2 regions of the Virgibacillus siamensis genome follow, and region 1 is predicted to be linked to the other one. Evidence: riboswitches for the same ligand, from Rfam matches in the RefSeq annotation. Region 1 holds a riboswitch; the other holds the start of a gene.

The links. Region 1 has a riboswitch for cobalamin ahead of B1K71_RS10730 (DUF4430 domain-containing protein). Riboswitches for the same ligand answer to the same signal wherever they lie in the genome.
Region 2: it holds a riboswitch for cobalamin, as region 1 does, so the genes downstream of both, B1K71_RS03295 (acyl-CoA thioesterase) here and B1K71_RS10730 (DUF4430 domain-containing protein) in region 1, are expected to answer to the same signal.

Annotation. Positions count from the first base shown of each region.
Region 1 is NZ_FUIH01000007.1:1,382,426-1,387,631, forward strand. Features, by position in the region: gene B1K71_RS10705 (helix-turn-helix domain-containing protein) at 1-96, opposite strand, end outside; gene B1K71_RS10710 (ferredoxin) at 240-494, shown strand; gene B1K71_RS10715 (hypothetical protein) at 562-1,743, opposite strand; gene B1K71_RS10720 (RNA polymerase sigma factor SigX) at 1,740-2,276, opposite strand; gene B1K71_RS10725 (ECF transporter S component) at 2,436-2,951, opposite strand; gene B1K71_RS10730 (DUF4430 domain-containing protein) at 2,948-3,379, opposite strand; cobalamin riboswitch at 3,554-3,735, opposite strand; gene B1K71_RS10735 (ATP-binding protein) at 3,777-5,206, opposite strand, start outside.
Region 2 is NZ_FUIH01000006.1:470,112-475,317, forward strand. Features, by position in the region: gene B1K71_RS03280 (YfhE family protein) at 155-283, opposite strand; gene B1K71_RS03285 (TIGR01777 family oxidoreductase) at 324-1,226, opposite strand; gene recX (recombination regulator RecX) at 1,357-2,169, shown strand; cobalamin riboswitch at 2,213-2,423, shown strand; gene B1K71_RS03295 (acyl-CoA thioesterase) at 2,799-3,275, shown strand; gene yfkAB (radical SAM/CxCxxxxC motif protein YfkAB) at 3,407-4,525, shown strand; gene B1K71_RS03305 (SDR family NAD(P)-dependent oxidoreductase) at 4,635-5,206, opposite strand, start outside.

The sequences.
Region 1 (5,206 bases):
CGATCTTCTTCCTTTCAACAGGTGATAAATTGCTGAAGTGGTTCGCTTATCCCGAAATTGGCTGCTGCATATGAGAATCATGTTTTCAAACAGCATTCTCCATTCCCCTTTCACGTTTTAGACAATTAATAGCAATTGAAGTATCATTCTGTTTCTTATATTATCATGACATCCTATAGTTGAAATGACTTACAAACCGCTCTAAAATAGACTTATAGTTTTATTAGGAGGAATATTGTATGCCGAAGTATACAATAGTGGATCAGGAGACATGTATTGCCTGTGGGGCTTGTGGTGCAGCAGCACCGGATGTTTTTGACTATGATGACGAAAGTATCGCTTATGTAATATTGGATCATAATAATGGAAGTAAAACAGTTCCTGAAGCACTGGAAGACGATATGCTCGATGCTCACGAAGGTTGTCCAACAGATTCCATCAAAGTTTCAAATAAACCATTTGACGGTGACCCATTAAAATATGAAGAAGATTAAACACCATTAATCTACCCTTACAATATCACACTATACAAGCTATATAAAGCCAAAATAAAGCACAGTGTCACCTAACACTGTGCTTTATTTTGACAGGATTTGCCCCCGTGGGAACGTTAATCGGTTCAGATAAGTTGTATACCCCAAGCAATTGAATTCCGGTATTCTGAAATTGTACTTGCTCAAATCCATAACTTCCGGCAGTCATTAGGATTGCTTCAATCATCGTCAAATTTTCCTGATTTTGCTTTAAATCCCCGGAAAATGTCACCTCTAGCACCCTGTTATTTCCTTGAACACTGACTTCCACAACATCTGGAATTGTACTATATATATTAAATTTTTTCCGGTTTTGTTTCATTTTGTTTATCGCGCTTTTAATTCCATTCCCTTTATCCAACGTAACCGGTACCAAAAAGCTTCGCCCGGAATGCCCGGGTTTATACAGTTTGTAGGCTGCTTTTCGTTCCTGGCTTACTTTCAATTCTTTTACAGTACCGATTGGACCGAGACTGATTTTTTGTGTAAATACTGCTTTCTCAATTCCATTCGTACCAAACATTGTCTGGATCGTTCTTGTGAACATGTTTGCCTCTGTACTTGATTGAATTGAAAAAGAATCCGGCATGTTTAACACAACAGTACTTTTGGATGGGTTGACCTGAAATGTTGCATCATGCAGCATATACGTACCTGCTTTAACCAGTTTTCCTGTCAAATAATCATCCATTAATTGATACCGTTGATCGGCACTAATAGTTTCAGGAAAAATAAACGTTACAGGTATAATGAACTGTGCCTGTTTATCTGCAATAGCCCCGCGTACAATCGTTTCAGAATCAGTAGTGCTGGTAATAACATGAGATTGAAAAGCTTTATCTTTTCTGAGAGTATTTGCCTGGTGTTGTGTTGTACTGGCGCTTTCCTGTTTGCCTGATTGATTATTTGCCGCACCCTGTTGTTTGTCAGAAACACTTATTTCCGGGTGAGACTGTTCATGAAGACTGTTGGTCGATAGATGATTTTTCTCCAGTAATATTGGTACGCTGATAAGGACAATTGCCAATACCATCAGGACACTGAACAAAGGAATTAATTTTCCATTTCGCGACGTCTGTCTGCCCGTATTCTCATTTAGCCGGGAGGAGATCTTCCTGTACAGTTCATCTTTGTCCCAATTGTTCTTAATTCCGGGCATCTTTTTTAGTGAATCAGTAATTTGTTTGTCATCGTTGTCACGGGATTTCATGATACATCCCCTCCCTTCTGATTCTCCTCGGACATCCATTTCTTAAGACGTTTGATGCCGCGATGCTGCACGGTTTTCACTTTACTGACACTGAAACTTAGAATTTCAGCGGTTTCTTCTATTGAGAATGATTGTATGTAGCGAAGAATCAAAACACTTTTCTGATCCTGACTGCACTTATCTAAATGGTAATAGACCCGTTTTATTTCTTCATTACGCTCTGCTATTTCGTCAGGAAGCATGTTTTTATCTTGTATGAACTCTCCATTTGATCCCCAATCAAAATACTCAGCGATTCGGCCGCGTTTTCGTTTTCGCTTTCGGAAAAAATCCATCGTGACATGACGCGCAATGGAAAATAGCCACGTTTTTTCGTTGCTGTTTCCTTTAAATGTACTGTAGGATTTTAAAACTTTTATATAGACTTCCTGCACGAGATCTTCACATACTTCCTTATCTTTCACCATGTAAAAAATGAATTGATACAAATCATGATGGTACTCATTGTACAATCGCTCAAAAACGGCCTTCATAATGATCCTCCGTTCAGTTAATCAGTCGTTTTTACCGATCAAAGGTTACAGCTTATTTTAACTATATTGGAAATAATGTAAAAGTGAAAGAGAATTTCAGGAAAATATTATGAATAAACGGATCTAAATTCTCACTATAAAAAGATAAAAACACCAGTTTCAGCTGGTGTTTTGTAAATAAAAATGTTTTTTCGCGTATGTTTTAAACAAGTGTGAAACAATTGGATAAAAAACAACCATAAAAATTGCATTTCCAACCGCATGATTAACGGAAAACGGTAGTCCAGCAAGGTAATACGGCCAAAATTCTCCCGCAATGGAATATGTCATCAATGAAATAATAAAACCATATAAAAAACCGCTGAATATAGAAAAGATAACGATAAACCAAAAGGGAAGTTTTCTTGGGTACTTTCCAAGAATTCCACTTAATAAACCGATGAGTCCCCATGAAACTATCTGCCAAATTGACCAGATCCCCATCCCTAACAGCATATTGGACAAAAAAGTGGTTAGTATTGCCATAATAATTGCTGCCAGTGGTCCAAGCAGCAATCCACATATAATAATGAGTGAAGTAACAGGCTGTACATTTGGAAGAAATGCAAAAATATATCTGCCCACAACTGCAAGTGCAGAAAGTACAGCCAACAGTGTTAGTTTATATGTGTTCAATATGCATGCAGATCAAATGTTATTTGATCACCCGGTGATAATTTGAGATCTTTCGCTCCTACTTTTGCATTTTCACCGTTAACTTTAAACATCCATGCGGTCTTTCCCTTATCCTGTGAAACACCTTCAATCGCTGTAATAAATCCACCATTGTGGGATGTTTCCAGTTCAAAGTTCTTTTCCATAACTGACATTAAAGTTGTTCCTTTTTCAATTGTAACTTCTTTTTTTGCAATCTGTTTCTCCCCGTTATTTTGGGAAAGAACTATTGTAACGCTATCTTCTTTTTGTTCAGCAGCATTCTGATTCTCCGTGGAATCCGCACCTTGACTACTCTGTTTCGCTGATTGTTCACTATCAGTCCCACAGCCGACGAGTACACCCAATACCAATAAGAGTGATGCCAAACCTAAAAACCACTTGCGCATTGTTCCTATTCCTCCAGTTCCTTATTATTGAGGGGGAATGAGACGATAGAACCTTATCCCAGCGTTCAAAAATTACACTAAAAAAGCTGATCCTGTTCCAGGAATCAGCTTTACAGACAATCGAACCATAGACATGTATCCGGTTGTCCCAATCGCTCAAATCCTCGAAGCATTGAAACGGCAGGTTGTTTGGCAGGTCTACTGACTTGTGATCATTTCCTACTCTAAGCCCTTCCCATATGAAAATCATACAGTGGATTATGCTTATTTCGTTTATCACTTACAGTTGCGAGGACAGTTTCAGCTTTTCACTGAATTCCCTATTAAGTAATAACACCAAAAACCTTCTAGTATTCAACTGCAGTTATTATATCATAAATACCAATCCTGTACAGATTCAATCTTTCAACGGAAGTTTAAAGACAAATGTTGTACCTTCTTTGTCAATACTGTTCACGGTGATTGTTCCATGATGGGCGTCCATAATATTTTTAGCTATTGCCAATCCAAGCCCTGTACCCTTCTTTTTAGAATTTCGGACACGGGATTTGTCCGCTTTGTAAAATCGTTCAAATACAAATGGAAGGTCTTCTTCAGGAATGCCGCTTCCATCATCCGAAATGGATACTGTCAATTCATCCGTATTGGTTTCAACCGTTACCGTAACGTTACCGCCTTCACCCGTATGCCGGATTGCGTTGTCAATCAGATTGGTAAAGACCTGTTCAATACGGTCCGGGTCAATTTCAATTTTATTTTTAGTTAATTTCTTATTCAATTCCAGGTTTACCTTATTATCGTTTGCAAGGCCGGCAAATTTTTTAACGATTCGCTCCACATACGAATCCAATTCGACCTTTTCCAAGTTAAGATGAATCTGGCCGGCTTCCATTCGGGCAAGATCAAGTAATTCGTTGACCAGCCTACCCATTCTCAAGGATTCTTCGTAAATAATTTGCGCAAGCTCATTCTTTTCTTCTCCGCTTTCGGCAACATTATCAACAATTGCCTCACTATACCCTTGCAGCATGGAGATTGGTGTACGTAATTCATGCGAAACATTGGCGATAAAATCTTCACGCAGTTTATCCAACCGGCGCTCTTCTGTCATATCCCGGATTACAGCGACTGCCCCGCGTACATAAGACTGATCATACAAAGGTGTCATAATCATGACCCAGGTACGTCCTTGAATATTTATTTCATGGATTGCTTCTTTTTCCTCCTGAATAACCTCTTCTAAGATTCCGAACAACGGATCTGGCAATTTGTTATTTTCATCACTTAAGGATAAATTATTTTTGTAATAGAGATTTTCAATGAATCTGTCTGCAGGAGGATTAGATACAAGCATATCGCCATTCCGGTTTAATGTGATGACACCATCTGCCATTGAACTCACGATTCCCGACAATTGCTCTTTCTCCTGCCTTAAGGCATTAATATGGAACTTCAGTTGACGTCCCATCCGATTAAACGCAACCGCAAGTTCACCTATTTCGTCATGTGTCAGGATTGGCACTTTTGTATTAAATTCACCTCTGGTCAGATCAAAGGCAGCTTCCCGCATTTTGATCAGTGGTGAAGTAATTCTCGTGGACAGAAAGAAAGCAAATATCGTTGTCAAAATAATCGCAATCCCTGCCGCCAGCAAAATGATTTTTGTTGTCTCTGCTTTGGTTTTATTGACAACATCTAGTGACTGATAGACAAATACAGCCCCATTATTATGAATTGGTGTTCCGACAAGCATGACTTGTTCCTGCGTTTTCGGGAGTCGCATCTGCTTCTTTACATTTTGTCCTTTATTAAAAACAGCTTTTAAAG
Region 2 (5,206 bases), on a different contig from region 1:
TCCACAAAACCCACAGGCGGAAGGAAATTTATACACAATCCGGTTGTTGATAAGTGATGTAGCTGTGGAAAGCTTCCTTCTTGTTATGCACAATTTATGATAAATTGTGGATAAAACTTGTTTATAACAGAACAAAAAAGGAAACCAGCCTGATTTAACGGCGGTTTCCTTTTTGGGAAAGCTGATTATATACGCGATCTGCCTGCTTGAATTCCCTTTGATAAAGCACCTCTTGCGTTTTGGATAAAACTTTTTCACGATGATTCTTATTTTTTTCCTTCATCTGGATCCCTCACTTTATCAATAGGATTATCCACAGGCTGCTAATTTATACGATTCTCTTTTTCTAACTGTGTCAGTGCCGTTTTTAGTGTTGGATAAGCAAACTGAAAATTATGCTCCAATGCTTTTCCGGGGAGCACGTATTGACCTTTCGTGATAAGCTGGCTCATTTCACCGAGGGCCGCAGTCATTATGGATGCGGGTGCCGGCAGCCAATATGGACGGTTGAGAATGTTTGCGAGTTCCTTCATAAACTCCTTGTTGCGCCGCGGTTCCGGTGCCGTGAAATTAACCGGTCCGGAAATATGATCATTGAACAGGCAAAATAGCAGAAGCCGGACTGCATCTTTAATATGAATCCATGACATCCACTGTTCTCCATTACCGATTTTTCCGCCGGCATACATTTTCACAGGCATGCGCATAAGTGGATATGCACCGCCTTCACCCAAAATGACACCGAATCTGGAATAAATTGTACGAATCCCCATCGTTTCAGCCTGGCTCGCTGTTTTTTCCCATTCTGAGACGACCTTGGCCAGGAAATCACGTCCCTGGACAGTAGTTTGTTCCGTAAACATTAAATCTTCGGACATTCCGTAAAATCCGACAGCAGATCCGCTGATAAACACATCCGGTTTTATATCCATATTTTTAACAAGGTTCATGACAGCCATGGTTGTTTCCATACGGCTGTTGCGGATGGAGTCTTTTTTCCGGCTTGACCAATAACCGAACAGGGAATCACCGGCAAGGTTCACCACACTATGAATATTCGGCAGCTGTGATACCGGGTGATCATAGGCGATAAATACAGTATTTTCTGTGTCCTGATGCCTGTCGGGGAAGCGGGTTAATATGTAAACATGATGTTCTTTATCTGTTAATGCCTTCGTGAGGTGTTGTCCAACAAAACCGGTTCCGCCGGTAATGAGTACGTTCATGATTATTCACTCCTTCAATAACGGATTCAGTACAGTTTATTTTCCATTATTGACTTTCAGTATACCGATTCTTACGGTGGTGTCCAGGAATTTTTTTCGTTACTATAAAGGGAAAGGGGGTGAGAAATCAATGAAAAAGATTTCCCGGATCACCACTCAACAAAAACGTAAGAATCGTTATAATATCTTCCTGGATGACGGCCATGGTGAAAAATATGGCTTCAGTGTAGATGAATCCGTCCTGATAGCGTACAAGCTGCGTAAACACCTTGAATTGGATGAATCGATGATCGCTACACTTGTCCAAAAAGATACATTACATAAGTCATATACCCTTGCTATCAATTTTTTAAGCTATCGGATGCGGACAAAAAAAGAAATTTATGATTACCTGGTTAAAAAAGAAGTGGATGATGAACATATAACGCAAATCATGAAGCAGTTAACGGAGGAAAAGTTGATTAATGACCGGCAGTTTGCGGAAGCGTTTGTCCGAACCCGTATTGATACAACACGTAAAGGCCCAATGCTGGTTAAAAGAGAACTGATGGAAAAAGGAGTTTCCCCGCAACTTGCTGCTGAAGCAGTCGATTTGTACACGTACGAGATTCAATATGCCCGCGCTGAAAAATGGGTCCGCAAAAAATTGACAGCCAGCAAGAGTAAATCATTTAAACAGCAGGTGCAGCAACTGCAGGGAACTTTGATGCAAAAAGGTTTTACACGGGATGTGATTCAAGATGTACTGGCAGATGTGGATGAAATGAAGGATACTGATGCGGAATGGAATGCACTGGTTAAACAGGGTGAGAAATTGCTTCATAAACACCGTCAGAAACTTTCAGGATACGAACTTCAGGGAAAAGTGAAAGAAGGACTTTATCGGAAAGGCTTTTCCATCGATCTAATCAATCAGTTCCTTGAAGAACAGGATGAAATCTGATGCAGATTGAACAAATATGATAAAATAAGTGTGAACGTGAAAATTTAATAGGATGCCTTATGGTGACCTTGTGAAAACAAGTTTAAAAGGGAAGTTGGTTGAAATCCAACGCGGTCCCGCCACTGTATTGCTGAGACATCTCTATAACACCGACTGTCCAATAGTCGGCTATCCACTGTTCAATTGGAACGGGAAGGAAACAGAGAATGTCAATGATGCTAAGCCAGGAAGCCTGCCATAAGGAAGAACATTATTTTCCTACGGGAGATAGGAGGGTGTTGCGCAAATATCCGCATAGTTCAGCTATGCGTGCAATCTGTGACCACAAGCCTTCAATGAGAGGGCTTTTTTTATTGTTTTAATGACGTTAAGAAGATTGTTACATGCTTTCAGGTATTTGAAGTGAAGAACGATTTCTGTCTGTGAAGGTTGATATTTCACGTTGAAAGTTGATTCCTGTCCAGTGAAGGTCGATATACCGCCGATGAAGGTTGATATCCTGCCCATAATGGTTGATAACAGCGATTGAAGGTCGATTCTTTCCAACGAGGGTTGATATCTGCCTGTGCGGGTAAAAAAAAGTATTTTTCAACGTGACAGGAATGATACATCATCAAGGAGGCTAACAAATGGAAAAAATAGCAATCGGTAATACAAAAACACTGCAAACACGACTTGTGCTCCCGCCCGACACCAATCATTTGGATACCATTTTTGGAGGAAAAGTACTGGCTTATATTGATGAAATCGCCGCGCTTACATCAATGAAACATGCCAAAAGTGCTGTCGTAACGGCTTCAATCGATTCCGTTGATTTTCTTTCATCCGCCAAGGTCGGGGACTCCTTAACACTGGAAGCGTACGTAACATATACCGGCAACAGTTCGATGGAGGTATTTGTCAAAGTGACGGCACATGATTTGATTCACCATACCGAACAATTGACCACCGAATCTTTTTTAACAATGGTTGCGGTGGATGGTACCGGTAAACCGATTCCGGTTCCACAGGTTTACCCGGTTTCAGAAGAGGAGCAGGAGTGGTTTGATTCTGCACCTGTTCGGAAAGAAAACCGTAAACGCCGCATGCTGTCCAGAAAATCCTGAAGCGGGAAACTGGTCCTTAACACTAATTCTGTATGCTAAAATAATGAAGGGTCATTTTTATGGTATTTATCCCATAACGATGAAAATAGCATAACCTCATTTGAAAGGGAGTTTCTTAATTGACAACAAGTATGAACACACAAACTTTGTCACCAGTCAATGATCCTTGGGAGGCGTATATGGATGTTGAAGAACATGGAGAAATGAAGTTGTCGAATGTTGAATTTACGACAACGACTTTATGTAATATGCGCTGTGCACATTGTGCTGTTGGCTATACTTTGCAATCCCGGGATCCAGAATCACTGTCGATGGACCTAATACTGAAGCGGCTTGATGAAATACCCCATCTGCGCACGATTAGCATTACCGGCGGGGAACCAATGATGAATAAGAAATCAATTCGGAACCATGTTATCCCGCTATTAAAGTATGCTCACAGCCGTGGTGTTAAAACACAGATGAATTCAAATTTAACATTGCCTTATAACAGGTATGAATCAATTATTCCTTTTTTGGATGTATTACATATCTCTCATAACTGGGGAACGGTTGAAGAATTTATGGAAACCGGTTTTGCTAAAATGGAGCGAAAACCTTCAGAAGAAAATCGTAAAAAGTTTTTTGAACGTATGATTGATAATTCACAGCGTCTCGCAAAGGATGGTGTGATGGTTTCGGCGGAAACGATGCTGAATAAACGGACCTTCCCATTTCTGGAACACATTCATGATCAGGTGCGCGAGATGGGCTGTGCAAGACATGAGATTCACCCGATGTACCCTGTCGATTTTGCCAGCACATTGGAAACATTGGAGCTGGATGAAATTCGTATAGCAATTAACAGGCTTCTTAATCACCAGTACAAAGATATATGGATGATGTTTGGAACATTGCCTTTTTATCCATGCAGTTTGTCACAAGAAGATCAGGATTTATTAAAAAGGCTGTATCAAACGAAGAATGTAAGTGTACGTAATGATCCGGATGGCCGCTCCCGATTAAATGTAAATATTTTTACCGGGGATATTATTGTGACAGACTTTGGTGATGAACCTTCATTGGGTAATATACAGGACACCTCGCTCCCTGCTGCATATTCGAAATGGATGGATTCTCCAACAGCCCAAAGCTTAAATTGTCATTGCCCTGCTGTTAAGTGTCTTGGTCCGAACCTGCTGGTGAGGAACGCCTATTATTCAAATGTTGATTTCGGAAAAAGAAGTGCGCAAATCAGTTTATATGAATAAGGAATTTAGGGTATCCCATTATGAAATTAGGATACCCTATTTGAAAACGTGATAATAGGATGAATTTCAGTGGAACTTTCATGAGAAAGGATGCCAACTGAATGGAAGTTTATTTATCAACATAAATTTCTTTTCGACCATCATCTTCCTGAAAAATCTGTTCGGCTACCGGTTCGGGTCCTTTCAGCCCTGAAGCATCCTTCACATGTTCTGAGTTGTCCCAGAATGGTGTGTTCATGCCTCCCATGTACACGGCTGTAATCGAAATAGGCTCATTCTCCCATTCTTTTTGTAAACTTTCCGTAAATCCTTTCAATGCAAATTTGCTTGCACAGTAAATGGATTCATTTATTTTCCCCCGCAGTCCCGCAGTTGAAATAATGGTCAGAATGCGCCCATTCCTCGCTTTAATCAGTGGCAGGGCTGATTGAACAGTCAGTATGGCACCTTTAATGTTAGTGTTTAATGTGTGTTCGATATCACCTATTGTATAATCTTCCACAGGTCCAAAAATACCGACCCCAGCATTGTTAATGACGACATCGAGCTTACCAATTTGCTGAAAGGCAATGCTGACAGAAGCTTTTTCCTGCACGTCACATAGGATAACTTCCGCATCCCCGCCAGCACGGATGATTTCATGCTGAACAATATGTAATTTCGTATCGGTTCGGCCCAGTA